DNA from 2 places in the Microbacterium sp. NPDC089320 genome. Region 1 is predicted to be linked to the other one. Evidence: predicted binding sites of a transcription regulator. Region 1 holds the regulator's gene; the other holds the start of a gene.
What was found. The regulator LexA, encoded in region 1, represses DNA repair genes until DNA is damaged. The targets are predictions, from matches to a motif close to TCGAACANNTGTTCGA.
Positions count from the first base shown of each region.

Region 1 (3,173 bases):
TCGATCCGCCATAGTTGACGTCGAGCACGCCGATGCCGCGGCTCGTCCAGAATGCGATGGCGGCGGATGCCGCCCCGGTCACATGCGCGGTCGGGCCCCCGTGGACGAGCACGATGTACGGCGGGAGCTCCTCATCCGCAGCCGGCGCGGACGTCGAGGGATTGGTCGGCGCGTACGCGAAGGCGTGGACGGGGCCGTGGGATCCATCGACCAGGACTTCGGACGCGGGCGGCATCCACGCGGGGTCCGCCGGCGTCGCCCCCGTGACGACCTCGACATGACCGGAGTCGACGTCGACGCACCAGACGCCCGGCTCGGTCGTCGAGCTGTTCCCGGAGAGGAGCACGCGTGAGCAGTCGACGGCGTCGACGCTCACATGGCCGTCAGCGGGGACGGGTACGCGGTGAGCGCTGCCGTCGCGCTCGATCACGACCACCCGGTCACGACCGTTCGTGTGCACGGCCACGATCCGCCCGTCGGCGAGCGGGCGGAACCAGCGGTTGCCGAGCACCCAGAGCCCATACCCCGTGTCCGCGTCGGCGTCGGCGATCTGCTCCGCCGGGCCGGCTGCCTGCGAGCCGCTCACACGCTGTCGGTGCAGAGCCCAGCGACCCGAGGGGTCATCGGCATAGAGGATCTCGTCGTCGTTCGTCCACTCGGGCTGCAGGGCGGCGCGGGTGGGCAGCTCCGTGCGCGCGGTTCCGTCCGAGAGCACCAGCGACGCGTGCTGCCACGGCATCCGTCCGCCCGACCATTCGACCCAGGCGGCGCGCGATCCATCGGGAGACAGCGTCGGATGCGCGTAGAACGACGCGCCCTCGACGAGGGTCCTCAGCATCGACGGGTCGTCGGCTGCCGACCCGTCCGCCGGGATCTCGACGATGGCACGTCGGTGAGGGGTCGGAGAGAGGTCCTCGCGCACTGCGAGCAGCCTGCCTCGCTGAAGACGCAGGCCGCCGTGCGCCGGGCCCGGAGGGGTGAGCGGTGTCGGAGCGCCACCGCGCTGCATGCGGTACACGCGCTGATCCTTCGCGTCGACGAAGAACAGCGTGCCGTCGGCGGCGGCGGCCCAGGCCCCTCCGCCGTATTCGTGCACGCGAGACCGGGCGCTCCACGGCGCGGGGAGGATCTCGGCACCGGTCGAACTGCGCACGGTCAGGCGGCCGCCCTCGGAGGGGACCGACTCGCCCCACCAGATCTCGTCGGCCACGAACGCGCTTCCGTCGATCCGCGGCGAGGAGGCGGCGACCTGGGCGGGCGTGAACGGGGAGGGCCAGGTACCGAACGGCGACGACATGGTTCGAGCCTATGGCGCGTCGCCCGGTGTCGCAGGCAGCGCGAGCGGTGTCAGACCGTTCGGAGGACGGCGACGATCTTGCCGAGGATGACGGACTCATCCCCGAGGATCGGCTCGAACGCGGAGTTGCGGGGGAGCAGCCAGGTGTGGCCGTCGCGACGACGGAGGACCTTCACGGTGGCCTCGCCGTCGAGCATGGCGGCCACGATCTCGCCGTTCTCGGCGCTGCTCTGCGAGCGCACGACGACCCAGTCGCCGTCGCAGATCGCCGCATCGATCATGGATTCGCCCGACACCTTGAGCATGAACAGGTCGCCCTTGCCGACGAGCTGGCGGGGAAGCGGGAAGATCTCTTCCACCTGCTGGTCTGCCGTGATCGGGACGCCGGCGGCGATGCGGCCGACCAGCGGGACGAGCGCGGCGTCGCCGACAGGTGTCGCGACATCAGCGGGGTTCTCTCCACTCGCACCGGGGAGGTCGATGAGAACCTCCATGGCACGGGTCTTGCCCGGATCGCGTCGCAGATAGCCGCTCAGTTCGAGCTGGCCCAGCTGATGCGTCACGCTCGAGAGCGACTTGAGGCCCACAGCATCGCCGATCTCCCGCATGCTCGGCGGGTAGCCGTGACGGCTGATCGATGTCTGGATGACCTCGAGGATCGCCATCTGCTTCGGGCTCAGGCTCTTGCGGCGACGGGTGCGCGGGACGTCGGCGTCGGGGGCGGAGATGTCGCTCATGGTGCTCCTCAGGTGTGCGATTCCGGCGTCTCGGTTCGAATGTCGGAGGCCCGTGGTGGGGTGTTCCTGTCGAAACCGTATCCGAGAATCGCGCCGAAGTGGAAGATCTGTTCGAGCGTGTCGGGTGATTCTCATCCACGTGTTTCGAAGAAGTCTTGACAGATGTTCGAATTCGAAGATAACTTCGGAACGTAGCTTCGCATCCACGGCTCCCGGCCGAGACGCGGATGCGAACGCTACGCCACCTTCACCGCTCAAGCGGTAGATGCAGAGGAGCACGACATGAGCACCATCACCTTCAGCAGCGCAGCAGTCCTTCCGGTCCGCCCGGCGACGCGGCTCAAGCTGACGGCACGCGGTCGACGCGTCGTGCTCGCGATCGCCGCGGTGCCGCTCGCGGCGGGAATCGCCTTCGCCGCGCTCAGCGGCGGCAGCGCGATGGCCTCGGGCGAGCAGGCCGCCACGGCATCCTTCGCCACCGTGACGGTGATGCCGGGCGACACGCTGTGGTCGATCGCCGAGGGCGTCGCCCCCGGTGCTGATCCGCGCGACGTGATCGGCGACATCACGCGCCTGAACCTGCTGCGCGGCGGAGAGCTGCAGATCGGGCAGGAGCTGGCGATCCCGGCGCAGTACTCGGAGTGACAGGGACGGGGTCCGTCCGAATCGTCGCTGCCGTGGTGACCGTGTTCACACTCGGTCACCACGGGCATCCCGGCCGCGAAGGCGGCCTACCATGGGAAGGGTGACTGCATCACTCGCCGACCTCCCTCTGCGCGACGACCTCCGTGGGCTCACGCCCTATGGAGCGCCTCAAGCGCCTCTCCCGATCGCACTCAACGTCAACGAGAACACGCATCCCGTCCCGGATGCCGTGGCCAGTGACATCCTCGATGACATCGCGGTCGCTCTCCGCGACGTCAACCGCTATCCGGACCGCGAGTTCACCACACTGCGGGAGGGGTTCGCCGAGTACCTGGGCCATGGTCTGGAACCGGCACAGATCTGGGCCGGCAACGGCTCGAACGAGGTCCTTCAGCACATCCTCCAGGCCTTCGGCGGCCCGGGCCGCACGGCGTTCAGCTTCGGTCCGACGTACTCGATGTATCCCCTGATCTCGAAAGGCACCGGCGCGCGCT
Region 1 is NZ_JBFBGY010000001.1:37,147-40,319, reverse strand. It holds gene AB0N61_RS00200 (prolyl oligopeptidase family serine peptidase) at 1-1,297, opposite strand, end outside; gene lexA (transcriptional repressor LexA) at 1,348-2,034, opposite strand; gene AB0N61_RS00190 (LysM peptidoglycan-binding domain-containing protein) at 2,317-2,679, shown strand; gene AB0N61_RS00185 (histidinol-phosphate transaminase) at 2,771-3,173, shown strand, end outside.

Region 2 (3,173 bases), on a different contig from region 1:
CAGCAGATGGTCGCCGACATCGCCGGTCGTCTGCGTCCTGCCGGCAAGGACAAGGTCCTCGGCGCGAAGCTGTTCAACGAGAACCAGGCCGAACTGATCGAGGCGGCTCGGGCGCACGGCGAGCTGCTGCAGTGGGAGGCATTCACCGATGCCGTGCACCGCGTCGACGACGCCGACACGAAGAAGGTGCTCACGTGGCTGCGCGACCTCTTCGGTCTGCAGCTCATCGAGAAGCACCTCGCCTGGCATCTGATCCACGGGCGCCTCTCGACCCAGCGCGCCGCAGCGGTGTCGCGGTACATCGACCGGCTGTGCGCCAGGCTCCGCCCGTATGCGCTCGACCTGGTCGACGCGTTCGGGTACGAGCCGGAGCACGTCCGCGCGCCCATCGCCTCCGGTGCCGAGCGCGTGCGACAGGACGAGGCCCGTGAATACTACGCGGCGCTCGCAGCATCCGGTGATGCGCCCGTGCTGGAGAAGACGCTGAAGAAGAACGCGAAGCGCTGAGGCGTCCGCGCACCCGCACGGCCAAGGCCGGGACCATCATGGTCCCGGCCTTCGTCGTTCGCGATCAGGTGCCGCAGAGGATGGCGCGGCTAATGTCGATCTGGCCCATCCGCACCGACCAGAGGAGTCTGACATGACCCGTGTCACCGCATACGCCGCGCCCAGCGAGGCCGCACCGCTCGAGAAGACCGTCATCGAGCGTCGCGAGCTCGGCCCGAACGACATCCTCATCGACATCGCCTTCGCCGGCATCTGCCACTCCGACATCCACACGGTGCGGGGCGACTGGGGACCGCAGCAGTACCCGCTCGCACCCGGACACGAGATCGCCGGCACCGTCGCCGCCGTCGGCTCGGATGTCACCAAGCATGCGGTCGGCGATCGTGTCGGCGTGGGATGTCTCGTGAACTCCTGCGGGGAGTGCCGCAACTGCCTCCGCGGCGACGAGCAGTTCTGCTCGAACGGTGCGATCTTCACCTACGGCAGCACCGACCGCGACGGCACGGTCACGCAGGGCGGGTACTCGGAGCAGGTCGTCGTCACCGAATCGTTCGCAGTGCGGATCCCCGACGCCCTCGGACTCGATGTCGCGGCGCCTCTGCTCTGCGCGGGAATCACCACATACTCGCCGCTGCGTCACTGGAACGTCGGACCCGGCAGCCGCGTGGCGGTCGTCGGTCTCGGCGGACTCGGTCACATGGGCGTGCAGATCGCCCACGCTCTCGGAGCAGAGGTCACCGTGCTGTCGCAGACGCTCAGCAAGAAGGACGACGGCCTTCGCCTCGGTGCCGATCACTACTACGCGACGAGCGATCCCGAGACGTTCCGTTCGCTGCGCGGGTCGTTCGATGTCATCCTCAACACGGTCAGCGCGGTCGTCGACCTTCGCGCGTATCTCGGTCTGCTCGACGTGGGCGGGTCGATGGTCTGCGTGGGGGCCCCCGCAGAACCGCTCTCGGTGAATGTCTCGTCGCTCATCGGGGGACGCCGGTCGCTCGCGGGCTCGAACATCGGCGGAATCCAGGAGACCCAGGAGATGCTCGACTTCTGCGCCGAACACGGCATCGCCGCCGAGATCGAAGTCATCAGCGCATCGCAGATCAACGAGGCCTATGAGCGGGTGCTCGCCTCTGACGTGCGCTATCGCTTCGTGATCGACGGCGCCACCTTCGCGGACTGACGTCGACGAGCCTCCGGGGGACGCCGTTCTCTCGGGGGCTCACGTCGATCGCCGGGGGTCTCTTCTTCTCTTCTCTTCTCGTCGTCTCGTCGTCTCGTCGTCTCTTCTTCTCGTCGTTTCTTCGTTTCGTCGTCTCGCTTCCTTCCTTCCTGTCCTTCGTTCTGTTCCTCGCCTTCGTTCTGTTCGTCTCCGTCGTTCTGTCCGTCTCCGTCGTTCTGTTCGTCTCCGTCGTTCTGTTCGTCTCCGTCGTTCTGTTCGTCTCCGTCGTTCTGTTCGTCTCCGTCGTTCTGTTCCTCTCCTTCTTCTCTTCCTCTCCCTCTGCGCGGCATTCCGGGAGATTGGAATACGTGGTCTGATCTGGGGTAAATCGGGCTGGTTTCGGGGGGCGAATGTCGGTGGTGCCGGGTTGACTGTGGGGTATGAACAGCACTGCGGAGCTTTTGGATCGGGTCATCGCCGACCTTGATGCGGTGCTGTCCGATGATGCTTTGGCGGGGTTGAGCGACGCGGACCGGGTCGCGGTGCTGCAGGGGGCGGGGGCGGCGTTTCGGCGGGCGGAGGCGGTGATCGTGGAGACGATCGCGACCGGGGATCCCGGTGACTTTCCGCATTCGGCGGGGTGTCGGGGCATGAACGAGCTGGTGCAGCGGACGGTCGGGGTGGATGTGCGGGGTGCGGTCCGGGTGGACCGGGTGGTGGATCTGGTGCGCAGGCCGGTGAGTCTGGCGGGGGAGCGGATGCCGGCACGGTGGTCGGAGATGCGTCTGGCGTTGCTGGACGGGGTGATCGGTGTCGCGGGGTTTCTGGCGGCGACGGGTCCCATCGAGCGGGTATGGGACCGATTGAGGGTGGATCAGCGGTTGGCGGCCGATGTCGCCTTGGCGGGGTTCGCGCGCGGGCACGGCCTCGACACGGACGACCCGGACCCGGATGCGAGCGCGGATGCGGATGCCGATGCGCCGGGGCCGTCGCCGACGACGCAGGACCTGAAAGCGCTCGGGGAGGATCTCGCGTCGATGCTCGACCCGGATGGGGAAGAACCCAAGGATGAGGAGGCGCGGCGTAAGCGTGGCATCACGATCGGTCGGCTTCGGAACGGGGTGCATGCGATCCGCGGGTATCTGACCCCGGAGGCTGCCGCGCAGTTGCAGCTCATCATCGACGGACTCCTCAACCCCAAAGGCGACGGCCCGCCCCTGCCCGGCGTGCACTTCACCCCGACCGATGCAGGCGAGGACGCCGGCGACGGCGCCGATGCAGCCGCCTCCGAGGACGGAAGTCCAGACGCGGATCCGTTCAACTCCGATCCGCGGTCCGTGCTCGATGACCGCACCGCGGCGCAGAAACGCCACGACGCTCTCACCGCCGCTCTCGCGATCGCCGCCCGCCACACGGACATGCCCACACTCGGTGGCGCATCACCGGTTCTCGTCGTCACCGTCGACGCGAAAGACCTCGCCCATCACGCGGGCGGCTCTTCGTTCGG
Region 2 is NZ_JBFBGY010000005.1:68,846-72,018, reverse strand. It holds gene AB0N61_RS14405 (acyl-CoA dehydrogenase) at 1-507, shown strand, start outside; gene AB0N61_RS14400 (NAD(P)-dependent alcohol dehydrogenase) at 641-1,687, shown strand; gene AB0N61_RS14395 (DUF222 domain-containing protein) at 2,107-3,173, shown strand, end outside.
Region 2: the regulator LexA is predicted to act here: its motif matches at 2,027-2,042, upstream of AB0N61_RS14395 (DUF222 domain-containing protein).